Regions from separate parts of the Mesorhizobium onobrychidis genome, predicted to be linked through region 1. Evidence: predicted binding sites of a transcription regulator. Region 1 holds the regulator's gene; each other region holds the start of a gene.
The links. Region 1 encodes PhoB, which activates phosphate uptake and scavenging genes when phosphate is short. Its sites were predicted from a motif close to TGTCATNNANCTGTCAT; they were not measured.

Region 2: a site for PhoB is predicted at 3,849-3,865, ahead of IHQ72_RS23425 (esterase-like activity of phytase family protein). Genes of this name have one in related genera too.
Region 3: a site for PhoB is predicted at 2,029-2,045, ahead of phnC (phosphonate ABC transporter ATP-binding protein). Genes of this name have one in related genera too.
Region 4: a site for PhoB is predicted at 3,602-3,618, ahead of IHQ72_RS25525 (RNA degradosome polyphosphate kinase). Genes of this name have one in related genera too.

What each region holds. Positions count from the first base shown of each region.
Region 1 covers NZ_CP062229.1:1,374,246-1,381,960, forward strand. The annotation lists gene pstC (phosphate ABC transporter permease subunit PstC) at 1-1,276, shown strand, start outside; gene pstA (phosphate ABC transporter permease PstA) at 1,269-2,882, shown strand; gene pstB (phosphate ABC transporter ATP-binding protein PstB) at 2,895-3,710, shown strand; gene phoU (phosphate signaling complex protein PhoU) at 3,749-4,456, shown strand; gene phoB (phosphate regulon transcriptional regulator PhoB) at 4,473-5,162, shown strand; gene IHQ72_RS06725 (ROK family protein) at 5,370-6,617, opposite strand; gene xylF (D-xylose ABC transporter substrate-binding protein) at 6,886-7,715, shown strand, end outside.
Region 2 covers NZ_CP062229.1:4,701,435-4,709,149, reverse strand. The annotation lists gene IHQ72_RS23450 (SRPBCC family protein) at 65-550, shown strand; gene IHQ72_RS23445 (alpha/beta fold hydrolase) at 576-1,532, shown strand; gene IHQ72_RS23440 (GFA family protein) at 1,719-2,117, shown strand; gene IHQ72_RS23435 (hypothetical protein) at 2,236-2,478, shown strand; gene IHQ72_RS23430 (glycoside hydrolase family 25 protein) at 2,703-3,719, shown strand; gene IHQ72_RS23425 (esterase-like activity of phytase family protein) at 3,925-6,123, shown strand; gene IHQ72_RS23420 (IS4 family transposase) at 6,333-7,637, shown strand.
Region 3 covers NZ_CP062229.1:1,861,191-1,868,905, reverse strand. The annotation lists gene phnK (phosphonate C-P lyase system protein PhnK) at 1-487, shown strand, start outside; gene phnL (phosphonate C-P lyase system protein PhnL) at 490-1,197, shown strand; gene IHQ72_RS09190 (DapH/DapD/GlmU-related protein) at 1,194-1,811, shown strand; gene phnC (phosphonate ABC transporter ATP-binding protein) at 2,116-2,973, shown strand; gene phnD (phosphonate ABC transporter substrate-binding protein) at 3,120-4,028, shown strand; gene phnE (phosphonate ABC transporter, permease protein PhnE) at 4,103-5,077, shown strand; gene phnE (phosphonate ABC transporter, permease protein PhnE) at 5,082-6,632, shown strand; gene IHQ72_RS09165 (sugar phosphate isomerase/epimerase family protein) at 6,620-7,507, opposite strand; gene IHQ72_RS09160 (Gfo/Idh/MocA family protein) at 7,541-7,715, opposite strand, start outside.
Region 4 covers NZ_CP062229.1:5,134,531-5,142,245, reverse strand. The annotation lists gene IHQ72_RS25550 (amino acid ABC transporter permease) at 1-146, shown strand, start outside; gene IHQ72_RS25545 (amino acid ABC transporter ATP-binding protein) at 222-971, shown strand; gene IHQ72_RS25540 (TIGR02117 family protein) at 1,075-1,758, shown strand; gene IHQ72_RS25535 (FAD-dependent monooxygenase) at 1,971-3,200, opposite strand; gene IHQ72_RS25530 (zinc-finger domain-containing protein) at 3,217-3,462, opposite strand; gene IHQ72_RS25525 (RNA degradosome polyphosphate kinase) at 3,780-5,981, shown strand; gene ppx (exopolyphosphatase) at 5,981-7,516, shown strand.

The DNA.
Region 1 (7,715 bases):
GCCTGGCCAACATGGCATGTTTCTGACGCTTTTTGCTGCCGGTCCCGCGCTGCTTGCGATCGTGTTGTGGTCGCTGGTGACGCCGGGAATTGAATCGTCGATCATTGCCGACCGCTTCGCCTCCGAGTTGTCGGGAATGGGCGTTCCGCAGGTCGAAGCTTTCATCCGTGACGCTCGCGCGATGGCCTTTGGCGGGCTTGTCGGCTTCGCCGATCCGACGAAAGAGGCAGCCGCGGCCGTCTACAAATCGATCCATACGACCAGCACCTGGATCATCTGGGCCGTCGCGCTCGTGCTTTCCGCGTCCGGATTTTACTGGGCCTATTCGCGCATCGCCCGAGCCTACCGGGCGCGCCACGTGGTCGAGCGCGTTCTTCGCGCATTCTTGATCGCCTGTTCGGTGGTCGCAATCCTGACGACGATCGGTATCGTCCTGTCGCTTATCTTCGAATCCCTGCGGTTCTTCCAACAGGTGCCGTTCTATAAGTTCCTGTTCGGCACGCACTGGTCGCCGCAGAGCGCCTTCACCGGTGCGGGGACGGAAGCCGGGGCGGTCAACCAGGACATTTTTGGCGCGGTGCCGCTCTTTGCCGGCACGTTGCTCATCACCTTCATCGCTATGCTGGTGGCCGCACCTATCGGGCTGATGGCTGCGATCTACCTTTCGGATTACGCCTCCAAAAGCGTCCGCGCGGTGGCAAAGCCGGTACTGGAAATCCTCGCCGGCATTCCGACCGTCGTCTACGGCTTCTTCGCCGCGCTGACGGTTGCGCCCTACTTCCGCGGTATGGGCGAAAGCCTGGGCCTCAGCGTCGCGTCCGAATCCGCGCTCGCCGCAGGCGTGGTCATGGGTATCATGATCATTCCCTTCGTTTCCTCGCTTTCCGATGATGTGATCAATGCCGTTCCGCAATCCCTGCGAGACGGTTCCGCCGGCCTCGGCGCGACCAAGTCGGAAACCATCCGCAAGGTGGTGCTTCCTGCTGCCCTTCCGGGCATCGTTTCGGCGATGCTGCTCGCCGTCAGCCGCGCAATCGGCGAAACAATGATCGTGGTCATGGCGGCGGGGCTGGCGGCAAACCTCACGGCCAACCCGCTCGAAGCGGTCACGACAGTGACCGTGCAGATCGTGACGCTGCTTGTGGGCGATCAGGAGTTCGATAGCGCCAAGACGCTTGCAGCCTTCGCACTCGGCCTGGTGCTGTTCTGCATCACGCTTACCCTCAACATCGTCGCTTTGCGCGTCGTCCAGAAATACCGAGAGCAATATGACTGATGCGATCGCGTCATTCGGCGCCGGCGGACGGCCGGTCAGCATTCATACCGACGATGCCGCGAAGGTGCGGCTGAAGGGTCGTTACCGCACGGAAACATGGTTCAAATGGCTAGGCGCCGCAGCCGTCGCGTTGGCCGGCTTATTCCTTGTGCTGCTCCTGTCGACGATCGTCACGCAGGCGATCCCGGCGCTGCGGCAGAACTATCTGACGCTGCCGATCGATCTTTCGGCGGCCAAGGTCGACCCGGCGAAACTCGACGCCGCCAACTACGACGCCATCGCTCAGGAAGCGCTTACGGCAAAATTTCCTGATGTGACGAGCCGTCAGGACAAGCGCCTGCTGCGCGGACTGATTTCCACCGGCACAGGCGTCTTCCTGCGCAAAGATATTGCGGCTGATCCGGGGATGCTCGGAGGAACGGTGGACTATGCGGTTCCACTTGACGATTTTGCCGACCTTTATCTCAAGGGGTTGCTTGCCGACGTCGGTTCGGACGAAGCGATTTCGACAAGCGTCACGCCTTCGGAAACCAGCGGCGACATCGATCTTACCTTCGGCGACGACGCCATGCTGACGCTGGCGCGTGGCCATGGTGCGACCGAGGGCGAAAACGGTATGCTCACGCTGACGAGCGGCGCATCGTCGCTGCTGGTCGCGTTCAATGGCGGTACGGTCAAGCTGACCGCGCTGTCGCCTGGGGCCAACGGGACGGCGGTCGCAAAGGGCACGGTGATCGAGGCGCTGGACAGCACGGCGCCCGCAGCGAGCGGCCAGGCATTCCTGCGCGTCATCGACACGCCGGAAGCATCGCGAAAGATTTCCGACAAGATGATCGTCTGGCTCGACACGCTGAAGAGCGCCGGCCTGATCGAAAGCCGGTTCAACTCGATCTTCTTCTTCACCGGCGCAAGCCGCGAGCCGGAACTGGCCGGTGTCTGGGGCGCGGTCGTCGGATCGTTCCTGACCATGATCGTTACGCTCGCCATCGCCTTCCCGATCGGCGTTTCGGCGGCGATCTATCTTGAGGAATTTGCCCCCAAGAACCGGCTGACGACGATCATCGAAGTGAATATCAACAATCTGGCGGCGGTGCCTTCGATCGTCTTCGGCCTGCTTGGACTTGCCGTATTCCTGAATTTCTTCGGCATGCCGCGCTCAGCCCCGGTGGTCGGCGGCATGGTGCTGGCGCTGATGACCCTGCCGATCATCATTATCGCCTCGCGCGCTTCGTTGCGCGCCGTGCCACCGTCGATCCGGGAGGCGGCGCTTGGCATCGGAGCGTCCAAGGTCCAGACCGTATTCCATCACGTCCTGCCGCTGGCGATGCCGGGTATCATGACCGGCACCATCCTCGGAATGGCGCATGCGCTGGGTGAAACCGCGCCGCTGCTGATGATCGGCATGGTCGCCTTCATCGTCGACATTCCCGGCGGCTTCACCGATCCCGCGACGATCCTGCCGGTGCAGATATTCATGTGGGCCGATTTCCCGGAAGCCGGGTTCCAGCAGAAGACTTCGGCGGCGATTTTGATTTTGCTGCTGTTTTTGGTCATCATGAATGCCATCGCGGTGATACTGCGCAGGCGCTTCGAGCGGCGCTGGTAAGGAGTAGAGGATATGAACATCATGACGGAAGCCGGCGTCGAACAGAAACTGAGTAGCGGAACCAACGCCCCTTCGATCAAGATGAAGGGCGACAAGGTCTCTGTTCATTACGGCGAGAAGCGAGCTCTGTTCGACGTGGATCTCGATGTCCGCGAGAACCAGGTGACGGCGTTGATCGGCCCATCGGGCTGTGGCAAGTCGACCTTCCTGCGTTGCCTGAACCGAATGAACGACACCATCGATATCGCGCGAGTGAGCGGCAAGATCACACTCGACGGCGAGGATGTCTACGACCCGAAAATCGATGTCGTCGAGCTGCGAGCTCGCGTCGGCATGGTATTCCAGAAGCCGAACCCGTTTCCCAAGTCGATCTATGAAAACGTCGCTTACGGTCCGCGCATTCACGGCCTCGCCAGGAGCAAGGCCGAGTTGGACGGCATCGTTGAATCGAGCCTGAAGAACGCCGGTCTGTTCAACGAGGTCAAGGATCGCCTGCTCGAGTCGGGCACCGGTCTCTCCGGCGGACAGCAGCAGCGCCTGTGCATCGCGCGCGCCATCGCCGTGTCGCCGGAAGTGATCCTGATGGACGAGCCCTGTTCGGCGCTCGATCCGATCGCCACCGCCCGCGTCGAGGAACTGATTGACGAACTGCGCCAGAACTACACGATCGTCATCGTCACTCATTCGATGCAGCAGGCAGCGCGCGTGTCGCAACGCACGGCGATGTTCCATCTCGGCTATCTGGTCGAGGAGGGCGCGACCGACAAGATGTTCACCAACCCCGACGACAAGCGCACCCAGGACTACATCACCGGCCGGTTCGGCTGAGCGGTCCGGCGGCGAATTTCGAACACGAGGACAGTATCATGGGTGAACACACCGTCGCGTCTTTCGACGAGGAACTGGAGCACATCGACAGGCTGATCCGCGATATGGACGAGCTCGCCGCCGCGATGGTCGCAGCCTCGATCCGCGCGTTGCTTGCATCAGACAATGCGATGGCGCAGCGCGTCGTCTCGGACGACGCCATCATGGATGCCCGGCAGCGCGAACTCGACGATAGTGCGATCACGCTGATCGCCAAGCGGCAGCCGATGGCGCAAGATCTGCGCGCAGTGGTTGGCGCAATCCGCATGGCCGGCGATCTCGAGCGCATCGGCGACCTGGCCAAGAACATAGCCAAGCGGGTCAGCGCAGTCGGGCAGAGCGCCACGCCGCGTAATCTCTCGCACGGTATCGACGCGATGGCGGATCTCGTTCTTGTGCAGCTTCGCGGCGTGGTCGAGCACTATGTGTCGCGTAATGCCGGCGCGTTGAAAGAACTGCGCGCCGACGACCAGAAGATCGACGTGAAATACACGGCGGTTTTTCGCGAACTCCTGACCTACATGATGGAGGATCCGCGCAACATCACCGCCTGCACGCATCTTCTGTTCTGCGCCAAGAATCTCGAGCGTATCGGCGATCATGTCACCAACATCGCCGAAAACGCCTACTTTGTCGTGACCGGGCAGCAATTGCCGGCGGATCGCCCGAAGCTAGACGAAACGACGATGTCGGCGCCGGCGACATGACAGGAGTGACCGGCCGATGATCGCGCCGCGCATCATGGTGGTGGAGGATGAAGAGCCGCTGGGCGTCCTCCTCCGTTACAATCTGGAATCCGAAGGTTATCAGGTCGAGGTGGTGACGCGCGGCGACGAGGCCGAAATCCGGCTGCAGGAAAACGTGCCCGATCTCCTGGTGCTCGACTGGATGGTGCCGGCGGTTTCCGGCATCGAACTTTGCAGGCGCCTTCGGGTGCGTCCCGAAACTGAGCGGCTGCCGATCATCATGCTTACCGCGCGCGGTGAGGAGAGCGACCGGGTGCGCGGCCTTTCCACCGGAGCCGACGACTATCTGGTCAAGCCGTTCTCGACGCCGGAATTCATGGCCAGGGTCAAGGCGCTGCTGCGCCGCGCCAAGCCCGAAGTGCTGTCCAGCGTGCTTAAGGTCGGCGACATCGTGCTCGATCGCGAATCGCACAGGGTCTATCGCAAGAAGAGCGAGATCCGGCTCGGGCCGACCGAATTCCGGCTGCTCGAATTCATGATGCGGCACCCGGGTCGGGTCTTCTCGCGCAGCCAGTTGCTCGACAATGTCTGGGGCGAGACGATCTACATCGACGAGCGCACGGTGGACGTCCATGTCGGACGGTTGCGCAAGGCGGTCAACAATGGTCGCATGCCCGATGTCATCCGCACCATCCGCGGCGCGGGCTATGCGATCAGGGAAGACTAGGGATGTGCTGATATTCGGGTGATGCCGGCCTGCGAATGGCGATTTCCTGCGCTTCCGGTACTCACGTACCCAAAGTACGCTCCGTTCCGGTTTTCGGAACCCGCCCAGTCCGGTCGCTTCGCGCCCGTCTTCGAGCCCGGCGCGGACTGACCTGAATCTCAAGACATCCCCAAGTCGCAATCCGCCTTTGTTCCTTGCCTTTCGGACTCAGGCCACGTCCTTCCTGATCGTGCCGGACCTTCCTTGCGCGCCCGGCGCGAAAATCTCCTGGTCGACGAAGCTCAGCGCCCGCATCGCGCAGCCTTCGCGGATCAGCGGCAGCTCGTTTGGCTCGGTGTCGAAGGAAATCGAACCCGAATGCTGGCCGCCGGCGGTCTGGGCTATGGCCTCGCGCAGGGCCGGCTCGATCAGGTCGAAGGCGGCAGCGCTGGCGCCGACCATGGCGACCGGCGCCGGATCGATCAGCGCGAACAGGCTGCCGAGCCCGAAGCCGAGCGCTTCGCCGGCCTTGCGGTAGGCTTCGCGTTCCGGTCCGTCCGTCTCGCGCGCCCGGGCCGCCAGTGCCCGCATCTCGGCGTCGCTGACGTCGGCGACCGGCTCGGCGTTCTCGCTCAATTGCCTTGCGTTGCGCCAGATAGCATAGTTGCCGGCATAGGCCTCGACGCAGCCGCGCCGCCCGCAGCGACAGAGCGCGCCGCCCGGCCGATGGATCATGTGGCCGAATTCGCCGCCCGAGGAATGGGTGCCGGTGAACAGTTCGCCTTTCAGCACCAGCCCCATACCGATGCCGTGCGAGAGCAGGATGGCGATGAAATCGTCGCGGTAACGATCCGGGTCGCGCCAGCGCAGCGCCACGGCCATCATGTTGCAGTCGTTCTCCATGATGGCCGGAATGCCGAACTCGCGTTCCAGAATGTCGGCGAAGGCGATGTTCGTCTGCGGCGTGATCGGCGACCACAACATGGCGCGCGCATGGGAATCGGTGATCCCCTGGATCGCCAGCGCGATGCGGGCGACGCTTTGGACATCGAGGTCGGGGTCTTCGAGCCGGCGCCGGACAATGGCGACACATTCGTCGATCAGCTCGTCGCGCGACATGGTCAGCGTGTCCAGCCGGCGCTGTTCCTCGGCGACCACCTGTCCGGCATAATCGATGACGGCGACCGACAGGAAATTCAGCGACAACACGACGGCCAACACCGCAGCGGCTTCCGGATTGAGGCTGAGCCCGACCTGCGGCCGGCCGCGTTTCAGCGAAGTGGTCTCGCTGGCCTTGCTCTCGGTTAGGATGCCTTCTTGGATCAGGTCGGAAGAGATCGCCGATATGGTCGAATGGCTGAGGCCGGTGGTCGCGGCGATCTCGGTCCGCGACGGCTGGCCTGCGCGCCGTATGGCCGAAATCACCATCGCCCGGTTGCGCCGGCGCAAATCGTCATGACGAATTCCAACCGACATTCTTTTGCTTCCTCCCTATTGCCGCGGCCGCTCATGAATCGGAAGCCGTCGGTAATATCAGACAAATACTGGCAGAAGCAGAAGGCCCTGTCATTGTTTATTCCGAGGCTCGAAAAAATTCGGCAGGAGCATCAAAATCCATCAGAATTGATGTTGACAGCGCTTCGGCGTTGGACCAGTATTTTTTCGGGGCTCGAAAAAATAGGGCCTCTTGTGCCGGCCTTCGGGCCAGTGTGGGCGCGCCGTACGCGGCGCAGGGAGGAAAATCATGAAGAGATTCGCAGCCGCCATTCTGGCGGGGGTAGCCATGTCGCTGACGCTCGCATCGGCCGCGCAGGCCAAGGACAAGGTCATTGGCGTTTCGTGGTCGAACTTCCAGGAAGAGCGTTGGAAGACCGACGAAGCCGCCATGAGGACGGCGATCGAGGCCGCCGGCGACAAGTATATTTCCGCCGATGCACAGTCCAATCCCGGCAAGCAGCTGACCGATGTCGAGAGCCTGATCTCGCAGGGCGCCAACGCGCTGATCATCCTTGCGCAGGATGCCTCGGCCATTGGGCCGGCGGTGCAGAAAGCGCTGGACGAAGGCATTCCGGTCGTCGGCTATGACCGGCTGATCGAGAACAAGGACGTGTTCTATCTGACCTTCGACAACCAGGAAGTCGGCCGCATGCAGGCCCGTGAAGTGTTCAAGGTGGCGCCGGAAGGCAATTACGTCTTCATCAAGGGCTCGGGCGCCGATCCGAATGCCGATTTCCTGTTCGCCGGCTCGATGGAAGTGCTCAAGGATGCGATCGACAGCGGCAAGATCAAGAATGTCGGCGAGGCCTATACGGACGGCTGGCTTCCCGCCAACGCCCAGAAGAACATGGAACAGTTCCTGACCGCCAACGACAACAAGGTCGACGCGGTGGTTGCCGCCAATGACGGCACCGCCGGTGGCGTTGTCGCGGCGCTGACGGCGCAAGGCTTGGCCGGATCCGTCCCGGTGTCCGGCCAGGACGGCGACCATGCCGCGCTGAACCGCATCGCGCTCGGCACACAGACCGTCTCGGTATGGAAGGACGCGCGCGAGCTTGGCAAGAGCGCTGCCGAGAT
Region 2 (7,715 bases), 3.3 Mb from region 1:
CTCGTCCTTGAGACGGAAACCGGCATTCAAGCCAACTCTTTAGCAAGCAAGTGAGGGGACCATCATGACGACCAAGCTCGACATCGCCCCCAACTCCGACCGTGAACTGGTTCTTGCCCGCATCATCGATGCGCCGCGCGAGAACGTCTATCGCTGCTGGACCGAGCCGAAACTCGTAACGCAATGGTTCGCGCCAAAGCCCTGGACGACGCCGCGCGCCGAAATGGACGTGCGCACCGGCGGCTCCAGCCTGGTCGTCATGGCGGGACCCGACGGCAACGAATTCCCGAACCCCGGCATCTTCCTCGAAGTCGTGCCGGGCAGGAAGATCGTTCTCACCGACGCCTATACAAAGGCCTGGGAGCCGTCCGAAAAGCCGTTCATGACGGTTGTACTGACCTTCGAGGATGAGGGCGAGGGCAAGACCCGCTACATCGCTCGGGTTGCGCATTGGTCCGTCACCGATCGCGAAAAGCACGAGAAGATGGGCTTTCACGAGGGCTGGGGCCAGTGCGCCGACCAGCTCGAGGAACTAGCCAAGCGGCTTTGATACCAGCGGACGGGAGGAGACCGACATGTCCAGATCGATGTTTTTCGCCATCTTCGCCTCGGCTGCTGCGCTCTTCGCTGCGCCGGGCTCCACCAAAGCCGAGGAGGCAAAGCCCGCCATGATCACCGAAATGAAGGCGATGCCAGAGCCGGCGAAATCCGGCCTGCTGCCGATCAACGGCCTGAATTACTATTACGCCGTCTACGGCAACGGCGAGCCGCTGCTTCTGCTGCATGGTGGTCTCGGCACCACCGACATGTTCGCGCCGATCCTGCCTAAGCTTGCCGAGAACCGCACCGTCATCGGCGTCGACCTGCATGGTCACGGCCGCACCGCGCTCGGCGACCGGCCGCTCAGCCTGGAGGCGATGGGTGACGACATGGCGGCGATCGTCAAGGCGCTCGGCTACGAGCAGGTCGATGTCATGGGTTACTCGCTGGGCGGCGGCGTTGCCTTCCGCATGGCCGTCCAGCATCCCGAAACCGTGCGCCGGCTGGTCCTGGTCTCGACCGGCTATGCCTCGGACGGCTTCTATGCCGACATGCGCACCCAGCAGGCGCAGGTCGGCGCGGCGATGGCCGACATGATGAAGGACACGCCGATGTACAAGTCCTACGCGGCGGTCGCGCCGCATCCGCAGGACTTTCCGAAGCTGCTCGATCAACTGGGCGCCCATATGCGCAAGGACTATGATTATTCCGCCGACGTGGCGAAGCTGAAGATGCCGGTCATGCTGGTTTTTGGCGACAGCGACATGTACCGGCCCGAGCACGAGATCAAGTTCTATCAGATGCTCGGCGGCGGGTTGAAGGACGCCGGCTGGATGCGCGAGAACCTGTCGCAGAACCGTTTGGCCATCCTGCCGAACCGCACCCATTACGACGTGTTCTTCGCGCCGGAACTGGTGGCCGCCGCGCTGCCCTTTCTCAATGGCGAGACCAAGGTCAAGACCTGGGACGAGATCGTCAGCGAAACGAACTGACAGCCTGACAACTGCCTGCCGGCCGTCTCCCGCGAGATGGCCGGCGACGCTCGTTGCGCATCGCGCCTGATCGCACGTTCGGCCTGCCGCATCACGCCAACAGATGGCGCCATCAAAGATTTTCAATTGACGCTCCTATCCCGGCAGCTACCTTGCTGCCAATCTTCAGAAAGAGGGGCTCAGGCAATGGCGAAATATCAGGGCGGCTGCCTGTGCGGGGCGGTGCGCTACCGCACTGAGGCCGCGCCGATCAACGAGCGCGTCTGCCATTGCCGGCTTTGCCAGAAGGCGCTGGGCGCTGCCTTCAACGCCCGCGTGCTGTTCCGTATCGACGATGTGACCATCGACGGGCCGGTGGCGACGGTGAATTCCTCGCCCGATCTCAAGCGCGGCTTCTGCCCGGGCTGCGGCACGACGATGTTTTCCCGGCGCGACTCCGCCGGCATCATCGGCGTCACCTCAGGCTCGCTCGACGACCCTTCGATATTCAAGCCGCAGATGCATATGTGGACCGCCTCGAAGCAGCCCTGGGTGCAACTCGACGACGGCCTGCCGCAATATGAAGGCGCGCCACCGCCGAATTGAAGCGCAGCGCGTGCCCAATTTTTTCATCCGGGACACGAGATAGCCGGCAAAGCGTCATTGGCGAGCCATCATTGCCACCTATCTATTACGTGCGGGTCGGCAGTCGAGGAGGCGACGGATGAACGACAGAATCAACACCCTGGATGAGCTTTTGAGCGATCCGATGGTCAAGCTCGTGATGGAGCGTGACCGCGTGCAGCCGGCCGAGCTTCGCACGCTGCTTGAAGAAAAAGTTCGCCGGGCGGAGGACGATGTGCCGGTCGTCAATCGCCCGGTCGACGATCGACCCGTCGAGGATCGCTTTGTGCCGCCCGCTCACGTGGTAGCCAAGGCCTGCCACACGCTATGGCTGTGTGGCTAGCAGCGGTGCAGGGTCGGCGATCCTTCGTGCGCCCTCTGCCCCTGCCGGCGTTTTCAAGCTCTCGCCGCTACGGCGATCAAGCACGCCATGTATTCTGTTTGCCCAGTTCTCGTCCTAACAATTTGATTCAAACTTTGTTGGTAATTTCTCGTTAGTAATCTGGACTGGTTTGTCCGGCGGCGTTGTCTTGCCCTCGGTCTGTTGTGTTCTGCGTACAGGTCCAGATGCGGTTATCAGGCGTCGTCATCTTTGTGCTCGCGTCTCTGTGCCTTGCCGGCTGCACATCCACGTCCGGCGTCGACGCGTTGCAAGTGCCGTCCAGCGAGACGACCAGCTCGGTTGTGCGGCCGCCGGCGCCGGTAGCGTCCGTCGGTGCGGCCGATGCGGCGCCCGACTTCGCGCAGGAAGAGGCGGCGGAGCCGACTGTGGCGATGGCCACTCCAGAGCCTGTGGAAAGCATCGAACCACCCGCCGAGCCGATTGCCCTGGTGGCGCCGACGCGGCTGGCACGGACAGCACCGATGCTCGCCGAGCCGGTCCAGCGCTATCGTTTTCGTGACGCCAAGCCGATCAATTTCGGCAGGGCGTCGCCCAGACACCTCGCTGTTCACGGCGTCGACGTCTCGCGCTGGCAGGGCAACGTGAACTGGGACAAGCTGCGCGCGCAGGGCGCGAACTTTGCTTACATCAAGGCGACCGACGGCGGCGATCATCTCGACCCGATGTTCAGGAAGAACTGGCGCAATGCCCACGCCGCCGGCCTCAAGCGCGGCGCCTACCATTTCTTCTACTGGTGCCGCACGGCCGGCGAGCAGGCCGACTGGTTCATCCGCAACGTGCCGAGGGTCGAGGGCGCCTTGCCGCCGGTGATCGATGTCGAGTGGAACGGCGAATCCAGCTGCAAGCGGCGGCCGTCGCGGCAAAAGGTGCTGGAGAAGATGCAGGTGTTCATGGACAAGCTCGAGCGCCACTACGGCCAGCGGCCCATCATCTACACCGCGCCTGATTTCTACCGCGACAATCTGCGTGGCGCATTTCTGGACTATCCATTCTGGCTGCGCGCGGTGGCACAGCACCCGTCAAAGGTCTATCCCGGCCGCAAATGGGTGTTCTGGCAGTATTCCGGCTCCGGCCTGTCGCACGGGGTGAGGGGCCGCATCGACCTCAACGTGTTCCACGGCGACGAGAGAGCCTGGCGGAACTGGGTCGGCGGGCGGCAGATGGTGGCCGAGGCGGAGTAGGGCGTCCTTCCGGGGCTGGAGCTTCTTGCTGTTCGCGCCTGTGGGGCGCTGATCGCGGCCGCAAAAAGCCGCCATTTGCAGGCCAGTATGAGGTGAATATCGACGGACCCTGACCGCCTGTCGCGGAAGTGTCATCGATCCGTCATCGCTTTGAAATGTCGTTCCCGCAAATCAGGTGGATTCCATCGAACAGGAGACGCCACCCGTGCCCCGCCATTCCGCGCTTCTCGTCCTGACGGCAGCGCTTGCTGCCTCCGTTTCGCTGCCGGCCCATGCCGACATGATGTTCAACCGGGTCGCGAGCTTCGCGGTGGCCGGAAACCTCCCGGCGGATGTCGAAAAGACCACGCCGACTTCGTCCGAGATCATCACGGCGAGCGAAGACGGCATGACGCTGGTCTATTCCGATAGCCCGCTCGGTGCGGTCGGCTTCATCGACATCGCCGATCCCAAGGCGCCCAAGGCCGGCGGCATCGTCAAGATCGACGGCGAGCCAACCTCGGTTGTGGTCATCGGCGGCAAGGTGCTGGCCGGCGTCAACACGTCCCAGAGCAAAGCCAAGCCTTCCGGCAATCTTACTATCATCGACCTCGCCTCAAAGGCGATCGAAGGCACCTGCGACCTCGGCGGCCAGCCGGACTCGCTGGCGTTCAGCAAGGACGGCAAGTTCCTGGCCATCGCCATCGAGAACGAGCGCGACGAGGATCTGAACGACGGAGAAATTCCGCAGATGCCGGCGGGCGACCTCAAGATTTTCACGCTTGCCGAAGGCCAGCCTGATTGCGCGGCGATGAAGACCGTCAACCTGGCGGGCATTGCCGAAGTCGCGGCGGAAGATCCGGAGCCGGAATTCGTCGCCTTCAACGAGGCCGGCGAGATAGCGGTCACGCTGCAGGAAAACAACCACATCGCCATCGTCAACGCCGAAACCGGCGCGATCGTCACGCACTTCACCGCAGGCTCAGTCGCGCTGGACAAGATCGATACCAAGAAGAACGGCGCCTTGTCCTTCGATGGCAAAATGGAAAACGTCGCGCGCGAACCCGACGCCGTGAATTGGCTCGACAATGACCGTCTCGTCGTCGCCAACGAAGGCGACTACAAGGGCGGCTCGCGCGGCTTCACAATCTTCAGCAAGAAGGGCGAGGTTCTCTACGAATCCGGTCCATCCTTCGAGAACCAGGTCGCCAATGCCGGCCATTATCCGGACGACCGCAACAAGAAGGGCGTCGAGCCGGAAGGTCTCGAGACCGGCGCGTTCGGCGAAGACAGACTGGTTTTCGTTGCTTCGGAGCGTGGCTCCGTTGTCGGCGTCTACAAGGACACGGGTGCGGAGCCCCAGTTCGTCCAGATCCTGCCGTCCGGCATCGGCCCGGAAGGCCTGGTCGCGATCCCGTCGCGCAATCTCCTGGTCACCGCCAACGAAGCCGACCTGGTTGAGGACGGGCTCGCCCGCTCGCACGTGATGATCTACGAGCGCTCGGAGGGTCCCGCCACTTACCCGATGATCACGGCAAAGCTTACGGCAGACGGCACGCCACTCGGCTGGGGTGCGCTTTCGGCGCTCGCGGCCGACGACGCTGCCGGCAAGCTCTTCGCGGCCTCGGACTCGTTCTACGCCAACGCGCCGTCGATCTTCGAGATCGATGCCACCCAGACGCCGGCGCTGATCACTGGCAAGACCATCGTCACGCGTGGCGGCCATCCTGCACAGAAGCTCGACATCGAAGGTATTGTCGCCGACGGTGAAGGCGGCTTCTGGCTTGCCAATGAAGGCGATCCGGCAAAGCTCGTCCCGCACGCCATCCTGCGCGTCAACGACAAGGGCGAGATCAAGCAGGAAATCGGCTTCCCGATAGAACTGCTCGCCCACCAGACCCGCTTCGGTCTCGAAGGCATCACTGCGGTCGGCGAGGGCGACGACCTGACGCTGGTGATGGCCGTGCAACGCGAATGGGCCGACGATCCCAAGGGCCAGGTCAAGCTTCTGGCCTACAAGCCGCAGGCCAAGGAATGGTCGGCGGTGCGTTACCCGCTCGAAGCGACCGAAGCTGGCTGGATGGGCCTGTCGGAGATCACCGCGCATGACGGCAAGCTCTACATCCTCGAACGCGACAACCAGATCGGCGACCTGGCCAAGGTGAAGCGCGTTTATTCGGTGGCCCTCGACGCCTTCAAACCGGCCAAGCTCGGTGGCGAACTGCCATTGGTCGAAAAGACGCTGGTACGCGACATCATCAGTGACCTGAAATCAGCCACCAACGGCTATGTCATCGACAAGGTCGAAGGTTTCACCATCGACAGGAACGGCGATATCTTCGTCGCCACCGACAATGACGGCGTCGATGATTCTTCCGGCGAAACGCTGTTTCTCCGCCTGGGCAACATCAGCGCCGTGAACTGAGGGTGGTTCTTTCCTTCTCCCCTTGTGGGCTAGCGTGCGCACACATCTGCTTCGGAGAGGTGTCAAGGGAGTTTGGTCGGGTAGCAGGTTTGGCTTGTGGGGTTGGAATCATGTGTGATTCTGTAGCTGCCATTGTTGATTCGGGAGATTTCGACGATGGCTTTGCTGCTTGGATACTTCGGCGACCTGCGCCTGCAAAAAAGGGGAGCATGGTGCTGGAGCGCATGTGCACGCGCGTCAGCGCGGGCCTGCGCAGGCTGGCCGATACGCGGGCGGAACAGATTGCGTTCACGCGGCTGTTTCGCAATCCCCAAGTGACGGTGCCGGAGATCGTGCGCACGGCGGCGGCGCGAACGGGCGAGGCGGCGGCCGGCCGCCATGTGCTGATCATTGAGGACAGCAGCGAGATCAACTATGAGGCCAAGGCCTCGCGCAAGCGCGGCCTCGGGCATGTCGGCAACGGCAAGGATGTCGGGCTGTTCGTCCACCCGGCGCTGGCCGTGGATGCCGCCGACGGCTCGGTGCTGGGGCTTGCGGCTGCCACGATCTGGCGGCGCCGGGGGCAGAAGGCGCACGACTACCAAGCCCTGCCGATCGAAGCCAAGGAAAGCTACAAATGGATCGCCACCGCCAAGGCGGCCCGCCAGGCGCTGACCGACACGCCGCTGGCTACCGTGATCGGCGACCGCGAGGCCGACATCTACGAAGTGCTGGCAAGGCTGCCTGACGAGCGCACGCATGTGCTCATCCGCGCCGTGCGCGACCGGGCTCTGGGTGAGCAGGGCGGCCGTCTGTTCGGCGAGATCGCCAAAACGCCGGAAGCCGGCCGGACCGCCTTCGAACTGCAGGCGCGTCCCGGCCGACCGGCGCGCAAGGTGCAACTGGCCGTTCGCTTCGCCGCGGTCGCCTTGCGCCAGCCGCGCCTTGGTGCCGACTGTCGCGATCCGCGCGAGATCACGCTCAACATGGTCGAAGTGCGCGAGATCGATCCGCCTTCGCCCAAGGAAGCGGTGATCTGGCGGCTGTTGACCACTCACGCGGTCAAAACGCTCGCCGACGCTTGCCGCATGGTCGATCTCTACCGGTTGCGCTGGAGCGTCGAACAGCTGTTCCGAACCGTGAAGTCGCAGGCCATCGATCTGGAGGAAAGCCTGCTTGCCGATGGTGAGGCACTCGAACGGCTGGCCGCGACCGCGCTGATCGTCGCCACCAGGGTCATGCAACTCGTGCACGGGCGCGATGCCGCCGGCCAGGCCTTCAAGGCTGCACGCCTCTTCAGCCCCGCCGAGATCACCGTGCTGGAGGCGCTGATTGCCAGGCTCGAAGGCAAGACCCAAAAGCAGAACAACCCGCATCCGCAACACACGCTCGCCTGGGCCGCTTGGTGCATCGCCCGGCTGGGAGGGTGGAACGGCTACGCAAAGGAGCGGCCGCCAGGTCCCGTCACCTTCAGCAACGGCCTCAAACGCTTCCACGCCATCGCCGAGGGCTTCGCTCTTGCAAATCCAAACTAATCCCCGCCAAATCAGATGTGTGCGCACGCTAGCGAGAGTGGGGAGAGGTGGCTCGGCGCGTAGCGCCAAGACGGTTGA
Region 3 (7,715 bases), 490 kb from region 1:
CCCTGCCGACGGGCTGCGCATGACGGTGTCGGCCGGCGCCAATGTCGGCGAGCGACTGATGGCGGTGGGTGATCGCCACTATGGGAAAATCCGCGCTGCCGCCGTCGACTGGCTGTCGCGCGTCGAGATCGACGAGGATCGCATCGACGACGAACCGCGCGCCTTTTCCGGTGGCATGCGCCAGCGCCTGCAGATCGCCCGCAATCTCGTCACTGGGCCGCGGCTGGTGTTCATGGACGAGCCGACCGGCGGTCTCGACGTCTCCGTGCAGGCGCGCCTGCTCGACCTGTTGCGCGGGCTGGTCACCGATCTCGGACTGGCTGCCATCGTCGTCACCCACGACCTCGCAGTGGCACGTCTGCTGTCGCAACGCATGATGGTGATGAAGGACGGCCGCGTCGTCGAAAGCGGCCTCACCGACCGCGTGCTCGACGACCCGCGCGCGCCCTACACCCAGCTTCTCGTTTCCTCGATACTTCAGGTGTAACCATGGCAACCCCGCTCGTCGTCTCCGATGTCGCCAAGAGCTTCACCATGCACCTGCGCGACGGCATCAAACTGCCTGTCGTCGCCGGCGTGTCGTTCTCGATCAGGAGCGGCGAATGTGCAGTGCTCGGCGGCCCCTCCGGCGCTGGCAAGAGCTCGATCCTGAAGATGCTCTACGGCAACTATGCCGCCGACGCAGGCCAGATCATCGTCCAGCACGAGGACGGGCTCATCGATCTCGCGACGGCCAGCCCACGCACCGTGCTTGCCGTGCGCCGGCTCACGATCGGCTATGTCAGCCAGTTCCTGCGCACCGTGCCGCGCGTCTCGGCGCTGGATGTCGTCGCCGAACCGCTGGTCGAGCGCGGCGAGGACCGTGACGTTGCGCGCAGCAAGGCAGGTGCCTTGCTGGCGCAGCTCAACCTGCCGGAAAAACTCTGGGCACTGCCGCCGGCGACCTTTTCCGGCGGCGAGCAGCAACGCGTCAACATCGCGCGCGGCTTCATCACCGAGCACCCGATCCTGCTGCTCGACGAACCCACCGCCTCGCTCGACCCCAGGAACCGCGACGTGGTGATTGCGCTGATCGCGGCCAAGAAGGCGGCCGGCGTTGCTCTGCTCGGCATCTTCCACGATCATGACGTACGCGAGGCGGTCGCCGACCGCATAATCGACGTGACCGCCTTCGCCGCCGCAAAAATCGCCGCATGACCAGAAAACTGTCGGAAACGCCGCTGGTCCACGAGACGGCGGAGGTCGAGAACTCAACGCTCGGCCGCTGGACCGAGATCGCCGAACGCTGCCGGGTTTCGGAGAGCACGCTCGGGGACTATTCCTACATGATGCAGGACTGCGGTGTCTGGTGCGCGACGATCGGCAAATTCGCCAACATCGCCGCCAGCGTGCGCATCAATGCCACCAACCATCCGACCTGGCGGCCGACGCTCCACCATTTCACCTATCGCGCCTCGGACTATTGGGACGACGCTGAGCACGAGAGCGAATTCTTCGCCCAGCGCCGCGCCAGGCGCGTCACCATCGGCCACGACAGCTGGCTTGGCCACGGCTCTACCATCCTGCCCGGCGTCACCGTCGGCGATGGCGCGGCGGTCGGCGCCGGCGCCGTGGTATCGAAGGACGTCGCGCCCTACGCCATCGTCGGCGGCGTGCCGGCGAAGCCGATCCGCGAACGTTTCGACCGCCGCACGGCGGAACGCTATCAGGCACTTGCCTGGTGGGATTGGGACCATGCCCGCCTGCGCGCCGCGCTCGACGATTTTCGCGGATTGTCGGCAGAGGCGTTTTTGGAGAAGCATGGCGGTTAGTGAATTGTGAATAGTGAATAGTGAATGGCGGCAGCGAATCGACTTCGAGGCTCAGGGAAGCCTTTCTTGTCACCATTCACCATTTCTTGCGCATCAGGTACCGCTGATCGAACGGCGGCCGCTGGCCTTCTGCAGCTTCAGCGACATGACGCATTTCGAGGAGCTTCTTGTGCTCGGTTGATCGCGCGCCCCTTCAGGCTGTGGGCGGTAACAAAACTGACATCAATCCGACACCGCAGTTTCATGCGGCTGCGCTAGCGAAGGTTAACAGACCTTCGAAACGCGACTGGACTGGAACTTGCCTATGTCAGCAACCTCAGCCACGCTGGAAATCCGCGGCGTCACCCGCCGGTTTGGCAAGAACACCGCCGTCAGCAATGTCGACATCTTGATCCCGCACGGTCAGATGGTCGGCATCATCGGCCGCTCGGGCGCCGGCAAGTCGACGCTTTTGCGCATGATCAACCGCCTCATCGATCCGAGCCAAGGGTCGATTTTCTTTGACGGCGCCGAAGTCTCCAGCCTGCGCGGTTCGCTGCTCAGGCGCTGGCAGCGCGACTGCGCCATGATCTTTCAGCAATTCAACCTGGTGCCGCGTCTTGACGTGCTGACCAATGTGCTGCTCGGCCGGCTCAATCACCGCTCGACCATTGTCAATCTGCTCGGTGTCTTCTCCCGTGAGGAACGGGCCGAGGCGATCGCGGCGCTCGAGCGTCTCGACATCGCCCGCACGGCGCTGCAGCCGGCCGGCACGTTGTCCGGCGGCCAGCAGCAGCGCGTTGCGATTGCTCGCGCCATGATGCAGCAACCGAAAGTCATCCTTGCCGACGAGCCAATCGCCTCGCTCGACCCGCTCAACGCCAAGGTGGTGATGGATTCGCTGCAGGACATCAATCTGCGCGAGGGCCTCACCGTCGTCACCAATCTGCACACGCTGGATACCGCGCGCACCTATTGCAACCGCATCATCGGCATGGCCGCCGGCAAGGTGGTGTTCGACGGCCCGCCCGAAGAGCTCAACCGGGAGGCCGTGCGTATGGTCTATGGCGCCGACAGCAATGGCGGCGAAATCTCCGAGGCCATCACCTCGACCAGCGTGACCATGAAGCAAAAAATCGCCGCATCCGCCGGACCGCTCGAGCCCGCTTTTCCTGGCTACTAATTCCGTGATCCCGACAACTGGATACCGGTATCCGGAAAAGATCATGGACAACCGAAAGAGCGCCTGGATCGCCAGCCCGCGTCAAGGGCGCTGTCAAAATTCGAACGCTGCCGGCGCGATGCCGGAACCAACAGGAGAGACGCGAAATGTTTAAAAAGATACTTTTCGGGGCCGTTTCCATCCTCGCCATGGCGATGGGCGCGGTTCAGGCACAGGGCCTGAAGGAATTCCGCGTCGGCATTCTGGGCGGCGAGAACGAGGCCGACCGTCTGCGCAACTACCAGTGCTTCGCCGACCACATCAAGGAAGTCCTTGGCGTCGAGAAAGTTTCCTTGTTCCCGGCCGCCGACTATGACGGCGTCATCCAGGGCCTGCTCGGCGGCACGCTCGACTTTGCCGAGCTCGGCGCTTCCGCTTACGCCAAAGTCTATCTCGAAAACAAGGACGCGGTTCAACCGGTCCTGACCACGATCCAGACCGACGGTTCGACCGGCTACCGTGCGGTCATGGTCGCCCGTGCCGATTCCGGCATCAAGACGCTCGCCGACATGAAGGGCAAGAAACTCGGTTTCGCCGATCCCGATTCGACCTCCGGTTACCTGATCCCGGTGACTTCACTGCCCAAGGACATCGGCATGGATGTGAAGAGCTACTTCGCGTCGACCGGTTTCGGCGGCGGCCATGAACAGCTTGTCCTTGAAGTCCTGAAAGGTACGTTCGATGCCGGCACCACCTGGGCTTCGGGCGTCGGCGACTTCAACGACGGCTACAGCTCCGGCAATCTGCGCAAGATGGTCGACAAGGGCGTCCTCAAGATGGATGACCTCGTCGAATTGTGGCAGTCGCCGCTGATCCCGAACGGCCCGCTGGTCGTGCGTACGTCGATCGACGCCGACACCAAGCAGAAGATCACCGACTTTCTGACCAAGCTCCCGGAAACCGATCCGGCCTGTTTCTCGGCAATTCAAGGCGGCGATTACAAGGGCTATTCGCCGGTTACCCCGGAATTCTACCAGCCGATCATCGACGCCCGTAAGGCGAAGATCGGCTCGTAAAGCAAACTGCTAAAACGCCGCCGGGGCCATGTGCCGCCGGCGGCGTTGCCGCATCAGGGGCCGGGAATCTATCGATGAGTGCGACCGACGTTTACCGCGCGCCTGCGCTTTCACCGGAGGGAGCCACCGTCGAGCGGCACTGGCGCGACCTCGCCGCTCGCCGGCGCCTTTACACGATCGGAGGCCTGGTTTTCCTGTTTCTTGCACTCTCTGGCTCGCTCTGGTTCGCCAACGAAACCAACGCCGGAAAGTTCTTCGACCGCCTTCCCTACGTCGCCGATTTTTTCACCGAGCTGAAGCCGCGCGACTGGTTCGACCCGGTGCGCGCGCTGTTCGACCTGCCGTCCCCCTATGACGATGGCAGCCTCAAGTTCGACTACCCCGAAGGCCGGGTCTACCTGACCCAGAGCATCTACATTCCGGAGTATTTCCACCGGATGATCGAAACGCTGAACATCGCCCTGTTTTCGACCTTGGTGGGCTCCACATTCGGTTTCCTGCTCTGTTTCCTCGCTGCCGGCAATATCACGGCCAGCCGCTGGCTCCGTTTCGCCACGCGTCGCTTCCTTGAAATCGTCCGCGCCTTTCCGGAAATTGTCATTGCCGGCTTCTTTCTGGCGATCTTCTCGCTTGGACCCATCCCGGCGATCCTCGCAGTCAGCATCCACACCGTCGGCGCGCTCGGAAAAATGTTCTTCGAAGTGGTCGAGAACGCCGACATGAAGCCTGAAGAAGGCTTGCGAGCTGTTGGCGCCAACTGGGTCGAACGGGTGTGGTTCGGCATCGTGCCTCAGGTCCTGCCCAACTTCATGAGCTATTTCCTGCTCCGCTTCGAGATCAATGTGCGCGCTTCGACCATACTTGGCGCCGTCGGCGCGGGCGGCATCGGCGAATCGCTGCGCCTTTCGATCGGCCGAGGCCATGAGGCCAAGACCATCGCCATCGTCTTTCTGCTGCTCTGTACGATTGTCGCCGTCGACCAGTTTTCGGCGTGGCTGAGACACCGTCTTGTCGGCCGGCAAGCGTTCGCATACGGGCGCGGAGAGTAGTGCAATGAATGCCGACGCCATCAACGACATCGCCACTCGCCATCCAGACGCGTTCCGGCGATCCCTATGGAAGCGCTACGCCGTCCCGATCGGCATCCTTCTCTGCATTCTCTATACCTTCTATTGCGCGTGGTTCTTCTCGATCGCAAGCGTTCTCGAAAAGGCGAACTGGAATCTTGCCGGCGCTTATCTCGCCGACTGGGTGTCTTACGAAATCCGGCCCGAGGTCGAGTTCAAAGATAACTATCTGACGATCGACTACTCCCGCTTTTCCAAACTGGGATCCAATCCAGATCCCGACTGGGTGGCCAAGCAGATGGCCGTGATCGAGCGGCGGGTCGACGCAGCGCCGACACCGGCAATCGCGACCAACAAATCGTCGCAGGATTCGTTCATGGCGCCTGGTGCGCCGACCGCCGAGAATCCGGCCGCCCCGTCGGGCCAATCCGCTCCGGCTGCACCTGAAACGGTGCGCGAAAACGCCGTTGTGGCGGCGACCGTCACCCTTGGCAATGGCCGGATCGCCATCACGCCAAACCTCGTCACCGTGACGCGCGGCGCCGAAAGCGTCATTTTCGACATCGCCAAGGACAGTACTGTGGCGCCACGCACACCGCTGCCCGACTGGATCGAGCAACGCAGGCCAGGCTCGACAGCCTATGTCTCGTTCGGATTTCTCGGTCGCGCTGAGGTGCAAAATGACGAAGTGGTCGCCTGGAGGCGTTTCTTCGGTTGGGCCAATTTCGTGTTCGACACGAACTCGCCATTCTGGGGAAAGCCGTTCGGCGAGGTCGCTTCACTGATCGTTTCCGGGGCACGCATCGACCCGTCGCGGTCAAACGCAGCGCTCGCCTGGGATAACGTCCTCAACAACGCCGAGTGGCAGCACGGTGACGTCTGGCTGAAACTTTTGCAAACCATCGTCATGGCTTTTGTCGGCACGGTGCTGGCCTCGATCGTCGCCTTTCCGCTCGCCTTCCTGGCTGCGCGCAACGTCACGCCGAGCCGGATAGCCAACCAGCTAACAAAGCGCTTTTTCGATTTCCAGCGCTCGGTCGACATGCTGATCTGGGCGCTGTTCTTCACGCGCGGCTTCGGTCCGGGGCCGCTGGCCGGCATGTCGGCGATCTTCTTCACCGACACCGGAACCCTAGGCAAACTCTATTCCGAGGCGCTGGAAAACATCGACGACAAGCAGCGCGAGGGCATCCGCTCCGTTGGCGCCACGCCGGCAATGGTGCAGCGCTACGGCGTGCTGCCCCAGGTTCTGCCGGTATTCCTCAGCCAATCCCTCTATTTCTGGGAATCGAACACCCGGTCAGCGACGATCATAGGTGCTGTCGGCGCTGGCGGCATCGGTCTGAAATTGTGGGAGGCCATGCGCACCAACACCAACTGGGCCAATGTTTTCTACATGGTTCTGCTGATTCTGCTCGTCGTCTTTATCTTCGACAACATCTCCAGCTATCTGCGCCGCAAACTGATGGGGACCGTCGCAAACGGCAACGATGAACGGCGCGTTTCCGTCCGTCCGCCGGCAGCTCAGATCGCCTGAGAGGAAGGCCCGGCTGCATCTAGCGCAGCAGCCTTTTTCCAGCCGCTCTTGATGTGCTTGTAGCCGTCGCGATAGACGGCTTCCGGGCTTTCCGAAAAATCGCGCCACACCTTGGTGGCCGCCGCCAAATCTTTCAGCGAGCGGCCGAAGGCCTCGATCGTCAGCCAGTCGTCATAGCCGCTCTTGCGGATCGCCGAAAACGTCTCATGCCACGGAATGTGGCCGCGCCCAGGCACGCCGCGATCATTCTCCGAAATATGGATATGGACGACATTTTTGCGGTTGCGCGTATAGGCGCCGATCGGGTCGGCCTCCTCGATATTGGCGTGGAAAGTGTCGTACATCGCCTTGATGTGCGGCCGGTCGATTGCGTCGACATGCTCCGACAGATCGTTCATCGTATTGAGCAGGTAGCATTCGAAGCGGTTGAGTGCCTCCAGCCCGATGGTGACATTCTTCTTGCCGGCATGGTCACCGATGGCGCGTTGCGAGGCGACGGAGCGCTTTTTCTCGGCCGCCGTCGGCCCACTGCCGGAAAACGCGCCGAGCGTCGAATGCAGCGGGCCGCTCAACGTTCTAGCGCCAAGCGCTTGTGTGCAGTCGATCGCCCATTTCATATAGTTGATGCCGGCCTTGCGCGTTGAACCATCGGCTGAGATCAAATTCATCGCCGGATCGCCCATGGCCGAAACGGCGGTGCGCTCCAGTCCGATGCGGTCGAGCAGTTCGCCGAGCTTTTTGTAATCGTCCGGCGTGCCAGAGAAGACCGGTATCTCGACGCCATCGAAGCCGGTCGCCTTGATATCCCTGAGCAGCGGCTCGTGTTTCTTCGACACGGCCGTCGTCCACAAAAACATGCACATGCCGATTTTCATCGACGCCCCCTCCTCATGATTTCCGGTTGTTTTCTAAAGCTTCGTCCAGGTTCCGTTCTTCTTCGACGACTTCACGCAGGCTTCAATGAAGGCCATGCCTTCGACACCGTCCTGGATGGTCGGGAAGATGACATCCTTAGCCGGCTTGCCGCCTTTGCGGCGCGCTGCGCGGATGGCGCGGGCCGCCTCCTGATAGATGTTGGCGAAG
Region 4 (7,715 bases), 3.6 Mb from region 1:
ACTTTTCCGACGCCAACTGGGCGACGCCGCAGACCGCCAGGTCCGGCCTGGTGTTTGCAGCCTTCGTCTTCTGGCTGTTCTGCTTCGGCATGTCGCGCTATTCGATGTTCACGGAACGCCGGCTCGACACCAGCTACAAACGCTAAAAACAAAAAAGGGAACCTTCCATGGCCACAGAAAATGCCGTCAGCGCGGAAGAGATCAAGGTCAATGCCGCCAAGATGCATATCTCCGACACCGATGTCGCCATCGACATCATCGCCATGCACAAATGGTACGGCGAATTCCATGTGCTGAAGGACATCAATCTGAAGGTGATGCGCGGCGAGCGCATCGTCATTTGCGGCCCTTCGGGCTCCGGCAAATCGACGATGATCCGCTGCATCAACCGGCTGGAAGAGCATCAGAAGGGCAAGATCATCGTTGACGGCAAGGAATTGACCAACGATCTCAAGAAGATCGACGAGGTGCGCCGCGAGGTCGGCATGGTGTTCCAGCATTTCAACCTGTTCCCGCATCTGACCATCTTGGAAAACTGCACGCTGGCACCGATCTGGGTGCGCAAGACGCCGAAGAAGCAGGCCGAGGAGATCGCCATGCACTTCCTCACGCGCGTCAAGATCCCGGAACAGGCCAACAAATATCCCGGCCAGCTTTCCGGCGGCCAGCAGCAGCGCGTCGCCATCGCCCGCTCGCTATGCATGAACCCGCGCATCATGCTGTTCGACGAGCCGACCTCGGCGCTCGATCCGGAAATGATCAAGGAAGTGCTGGAGACGATGGTTGGCCTCGCCGAAGAGGGCATGACCATGCTCTGCGTCACCCACGAGATGGGCTTTGCGCGCAAGGTCGCCAATCGGGTGATCTTCATGGATCAGGGCCAGATCGTCGAGCAGAACACGCCGGCCGAGTTCTTTGACAATCCGCGCCACGAGCGCACAAAACTGTTCCTGTCGCAGATCCTGCACTGATCGCTCTCACGCGAATCAAAAGAGCCCGGCCGAAATCCGGCCGGGCTCTCTTGCGTCTGAGCCGTCAGCAGGCGATTGCGCCCCGATTGCGAGGCCGTCCCTCATGAGAAAGCCGTCCCTCGTGAAAAAGCTTGGGCGTTTTCTCGCCATTCTGGTGGTGGCAATCGTGCTTGCCGTGATGCTGGGCACAGTCATTCCACGGCCGCTCTTGCCGGCGGCCGCGGCCGATCCCGCCGCCACCAGGCACATCCTGGTGCTGAAAAATCCGATCCACACCGATATCGCCATCCCGGTCGATGACGACGTGCGCAAGCGCTTCCATTTCCTGGTCGATGACGGCATTCCGGCCGACATGGCTGGGGTCCGCTACATCGTCTTCGGCTGGGGCGGCCGCGCCTTCTATCTGGAGACGCCGACCTGGTCGGAACTGAAGGTGGTGCCGGTGATGAAGGCGCTGACCCTTGACGCTTCGGTGATGCATGTCGATGTCGCCGGCAACATTGTCGAGCACCCCGACGTCGCCGGCTTCGACATCAGCGAGGAGCGTTTTGCAGCGCTGCTCGACTTCATCGCCGCAAGTTTCCAGCAAGGGCCGAACGGTCCGATCCTGATCGAGAATGCCGCCTATTCCAGGTTCGACCGCTTCTACGAAGCCAACGGCCATTTCAATGCGCTGGTTGGCTGCAACACCTGGACGGCGGCGGCTCTGCGTATCGCCGGCCTGCGGACAGGCTGGTGGAATCCGCTGCCGGCCTCACTCGACCTGTCGATGCGGATTTATAATTGATGGCTCCGGGTAATCAGCGCCTCATTCCGGCGCGCCCCCCTCTGTCCTGCCGGACATCTCCCCCACAAGGAGGGAGATATTCAGTTTCGGCGCTTCGCTTCTCCTGCAACGTTGGAGATTGGCGAAAGCCGCGGTGACGGCCGATCTCCCCCCAAGTGGGGGAGATGTCCGGCAGGACAGAGGGGGGCGCTGTCCGCCAGACGGTCGAGTTTTCATCGCCGATCGACGATTTCCGGCGGCCGCCAGCCATAGAGCCAGTCGAGATCGGCCGCGAGCTTTTCCGGCGAGCGCAGCTTCAGGAACAGGTTGCGCGCGACGGCCACCGGTCCCGCTGCATGCCAGGCGAGGCGGTTGACGGCACCGCGGCGGGCGACCTTGGCGATGCGCGGGCGCCGCACCTTTTCCCAGGCGGCAAGCGCGCTCCCGGGATCGGCAGGCGAGGCGGCGACAAAGCCGGCAAGGGTTGCGGCATCCTCGATCGCCATCGCTGCGCCCTGCGCCGCAAACGGCGTCATCGCATGCGCCGCGTCGCCGATCAGGGCGATGCCGGCGGGCGTCGTCCATGGCTGTCCTTGGTCGACCGTATGGATCGGCCATGCGGTCCACGGGCCGGCATCCTCGGCAAGCCGGGCCAGTGCTGCCGCCGTGCCACGCATGGCGGCGGCGAGGATATTGGGGTCGGCGTGGCCCGACCAGCCCTCGGCGATGATCTCGCCCCTGGTGAAGGCGGCCAGGTTGAACGCCGTGCCGTTACTGACCGGATAGGTGACGAGGTGGAAGCCGGGATGCAGGAAGGTGGTCACGCAATTGGCGGCGCCGACCGCCGCAACGGCTTCTCCCGCGACGCTGTCTGCACTGATCGTAGCGCGCCAGGCAAGCTCGCCCGAAAACCGGCTTTTGGCCGGAAGCCCGCCAAAAGCGCGGATCGCCGACCAGACGCCGTCGGCGCCGATCAGCAGAAAGCCGTCGGCTTCTACCGTCTTGCCGGCAATCTCGACTGTTGCCGTGGTATGGCGCGGTCCTGTGGCGACGCCCCTGACGCGCGCGCCGGTGGCGAGACTGATGTCCGGCTGCTCGGCAAGGCGCGCCATCAGCGCGTCTTGCAGATCGGCCCGATGAGCGACGAGATAGGGCGCCTGCCAGCGCCTTTCGGCTGCTTCGCCAAGCGGCACCCGCGCCAGCTCGCGCAGCGTGGCCGCCTCCTTGAGCACGACCGCCTCCGGCCGCACCGCCGCCGGCAACAGCCGGTCGAGCACGCCGAGCTGGCGAAGGATGCGCGTTGCGTTGGGTGAGAGCTGGATACCGGCGCCGGCCGCTTCGAGGCGCGGCGCCTGTTCGAACAGCCGCACGAGATAGCCGCGCTCGGAAAACGCCAGCGCTGCAGTCAGTCCAGCGACGCCGGCTCCGGCGATAACGACCTGCCGGGACCGGGTGTCGTCCATCGGGATGGCGTGCGCGTCAGGCGGCCTGTTCGATATAGAGGCATCCCGCAGGCTGCGTTTCCGTCGCCTTCAGCTTTGGCGAATAGCGATAAAGCGTCGAGCAATAGGGGCAGACCTTTTCATTGTCGTCGCCCATGTCGAGAAACACATGCGGGTGGTCGAAAGGCGGGTTGGCGCCGGTGCACATGAATTCCTTGACGCCGATGTCGATCGCCGCATAGCCCGCATCGTTCTGGAAATGGGGAATGGAACCGCCTGCCATCGTCGTCTCCTACATTTGCCGCATGACCCCGGATCATGCGCAAAATCAAAATTCCACCGCATCCTTTGCGCGTCCAAAGGACGCGCCGCGCTGTACCTGGATTGCATCTGGATCATAAGCTGTCTCTTTGCAAGATCGATGAAATCAAACTGTCGTAAAAGCCTGTCACAGGATAAGCTAAGCCGGTTAAGGCATGGTCCGAAAACCGAATTCGGTTTTGCTGGGGATCATGCGTAGCTTAAGTGGTGGGAGCGTCCTTTGCGCGTCCGCAAAGACGCGCGACGCTGTGGCCAGCGGGTGCGAAACGAGCAGGAACCATGAACGAACTAAGGCCGGTGCAGAGCGAATTCACTACTGTCGAGGTGGCGAGCCCCGAGGGCGGCAACCCGGACCGCTTCGTCAACCGCGAGTTTTCCTGGCTGCAATTCAACCGCCGCGTCCTCGAGGAATCGCTGAACGCCAATCACCCGTTGCTCGAGCGTGTCCGCTTCCTGTCGATTTCGGCCGCCAATCTCGACGAGTTCTTCATGGTCCGCGTTGCCGGTCTCGCCGGCCAGGTTCGCGAAGGCATCACGCTGAAGAGCCCGGATGGCCGCACCCCCGAACAACAGCTGGAACAGTTGCTGCGAGAGGTCGAGCGCCTGCAGGAGGACCAGCAGAAGAGCCTTTCCGCGCTGATGCTGCTGCTCGACAAGGAAGGCATCGAGAGCATCAGCCGCGATGCGCTGACCAAGGACGAGAAGACCTGGCTCGAGGATCATTTCCAGGAGCAGGTGTTTCCGGTGCTCACACCGCTTTCGATCGACCCGGCGCATCCGTTCCCGTTCATTCCCAATCTCGGCTTCTCGATGGCCCTGCAACTGCGCCATCGCAGGAATGGCGAAGAGATGAGCGCCCTGTTGCGCCTGCCGGTGGCGCTGAAGCGGTTCATCCGCTTGCCTGACCGCAAGCGTCATGTCCGCTTCATTCCGCTGGAAGAGGCGGTCGGCCTCTATATCAGCAAGCTGTTCCCCGGCTACGAGGTCAAGGGCTCCGGCACGTTCCGCATCATCCGCGACAGTGATATCGAGGTCGAGGAGGAATCCGAGGATCTCGTGCGCCTGTTCGAGACGGCGCTGAAGCGCCGCCGCCGCGGCTCGGTCATCCGCATCGAATTCGATAAGCTGATGCCGGCCGAACTGCGCGAGTTCGTCGCCGGCGAGCTTGGCGTCTCGTCGAGCCGCATCAGCGTGCTCACCGGTCCGCTGGCGCTCAGCCAGATTTCCGAGATCGTCGCCATCGCCCGCGACGATCTCAAGTTCACGCCCTATAATCCGCGCTTTCCCGAGCGCATCCGCGAGCACGGCGGTGACTGTTTCGCCGCCATCCGCGAGAAGGACATCATTGTTCATCACCCCTACGAATCCTTCGACGTGGTGGTGCAGTTCCTGCGCCAGGCAATGGCCGACCCGGAAGTGGTGGCAATCAAGCAGACGCTCTATCGCACTTCGAACGACAGCCCGATCGTGCGCGCTTTGGTCGACGCGGCGGAGGCCGGCAAGTCGGTGACGGCGCTGGTCGAGCTCAAGGCGCGTTTCGACGAGGAAGCCAACATCCGCTGGGCGCGCGACCTCGAGCGCGCCGGCGTTCAGGTCGTATTCGGCTTCCTCGAACTGAAGACCCATGCGAAAATGTCGCTGGTGGTGCGGCGCGAGGACGGCAAGCTGCGCAATTACGTGCATCTCGGCACCGGCAACTACCATCCGGTCACCGCGCGCATCTACACCGACCTGTCCTTCTTCACCACCGCTCCGACGATCGCCCGCGATGTCGCCCAGCTGTTCAATTTCATCACCGGCTACGCCGAGCCGACCGAGGAGATGCGGCTGGCCATCTCGCCGTTCACGCTGCGCAAGCGCATCCTCAAGCACATTTCGGACGAGATTGCCCATGCGCTGGAGGGCAGGCCGGCCGGCATCTGGATGAAGATGAATTCGCTGGTCGACCCGATCATCATCGACGCGCTCTATGACGCCAGCCGCGCCGGCGTCGAGATCGATCTCGTCGTGCGCGGCATCTGCTGCCTGAGGCCCCAGGTGCCGGGCCTGTCGGAAAACATAAGGGTCAAGTCGATCGTCGGCCGATTCCTCGAACACAGCCGCATCTATTGTTTCGGCAACGGCCATGGACTGCCGTCGGACGGGGCGGTCGTCTACATCTCATCGGCCGATTTGATGCCGCGCAATCTCGACCGTCGCGTCGAAACCATGGTGCCGATCACCAATCCAACGGTGCATGAACAAGTCCTCGGTCAGATCATGCTGGGCAATATCATGGACAACCAGCAAAGTTTCGACGTATTGGCTGACGGAACCTCCCGGCGCGCCACGCTTGAGGAGGGCGAGGAACCGTTCAACGCGCAGGAATATTTCATGACCAATCCGAGCCTTTCCGGACGCGGCGATGCGCTGAAATCGCATGCGCCCAAGCGCATCGCGCAGTTCAAGCGCCGCAAGAAAAACGGCGCAGCGACCGGCTGATGATTTCAACGTCCCAGGGCCGGCTTCAGGACCGCCGACCGCTGTCCATCATCGACATCGGGTCGAACTCGATCCGTCTTGTCGTCTATGAGGGGCTGGCGCGCTCGCCGACCACGCTGTTCAACGAAAAGATGCTGGCCGGCCTCGGTCGCGGCATCGTTTCGACCGGAAGGCTCGACCCCGAGGCTGTGACCCGCTCGATGGAAGAATTCCGGCGTTTCCGAGCGCTGTCGGAGCAGGCCGGCGCCGATCGTATGTATGTGCTGGCGACCGCCGCCGCCCGCGAGGCGGTCAACGGCCCCGATTTCATCCACCGCGCCGAAGATGTACTCAAGACCGAGGTCCAGGTGCTGAGCGGGCGCCAGGAAGCCCATTATTCCGCGCTTGGCGTCATTTCCGGCTTCCATCCGGCCGACGGCATCGCCGGCGACCTCGGTGGCGGCAGCCTCGAGCTGGTCGACGTCGATGGCGAGGCAATCGGCGACGGCATCACGCTGCCGCTGGGCGGCCTGCGCCTGCAGGACATGGCCAAGAACTCACTGGCCCAGGCGGGAAAGATAGCGCGCGACGAGCTCGCGAAGGCAAAGCTCCTGAAAGGCGGGCAGGGCAGGCCATTCTATGCGGTCGGCGGCACCTGGCGAAACCTCGCCCGGCTGTACATGGAAATGACCGGCTATCCGCTGAGCGTCATGCATCATTACGAGATCGGCATCGACAGCGCTGCGAACTTCCTCAAGCAGGTCGCCAAGGGCGAGATCGAGAAGGTAAGGGGTATCGAGGGCGTCTCAAAGAACCGCCGCTCGCTGCTGCCTTATGGCGCCATCGTGCTGCAGGAGATCATGGCGGCGATGCAGCCGTCCAAGATCATCGTCTCGGCGCTGGGCGTGCGCGAGGGCTTTCTTTATTCACTGCTCGACAAAGCCGAGCAGAAGGCAGATCCGCTGATCTCGGCCTCGGAGGAACTCGCGCGGCTGCGTTCGCGCTCGGTCACCCACGCGCATGAGCTTGTCGAGTGGACGGGCAACACCTTCGCCGCCTTCGGCATCGAGGAGACCGTCGACGAGGCGCGTTACCGCCAGGCCGCCTGTCTGCTTGCCGACATCGGCTGGCGCGCGCATCCCGAATATCGCGGCAAGCAGTCGCTCAACATCATTGCCCACGCCTCCTTCATCGGCGTCGACCATCCCGGCCGCGCCTTCCTGGCGCTGGCCAACGCCTACCGTCATGAGGGCATCTTCAACGAATCGATTGCGCCGGAAATCAAGGCACTGGCAACGCCGCGTTATATCGAGCGCGCCCGCGTGCTGGCCGCGGTGATGCGCGTCGTCTACCTGTTGACGGCGGCGATGCCGGGCGTCATGCCGCGACTGAAATGGGAGAGGCGCGGCAATGGCGTGCTGGCGCTGGTGCTGCCGGCGTCGCTGGCCGACCTTTACGGCGAGCGGCCGGCCGGCCGGCTGGCACAGCTGGCAAGGGTCACCAACCGCCGGCTGGTGCTGGCGGTCGAGGGCGGGTCTAGCGGTTCGGTGAAATAGGTGCCCGCGCTGTCGCGTCGCGACAGAGGAAAGAGAGGAAAGGCCGTGAAATCCAGGCACGTTCTTCAGCTGTTGGTTGCGGCGATCTTCGTCCTCTTCGCGGGCACCGCCAATGCCCAGACGCTTTACACTCTGTCCGTCGTGGCCAAGGGGACATTCGACCTGGACCGACATTATCCCAAAGGGTCGGGCGTCAGAA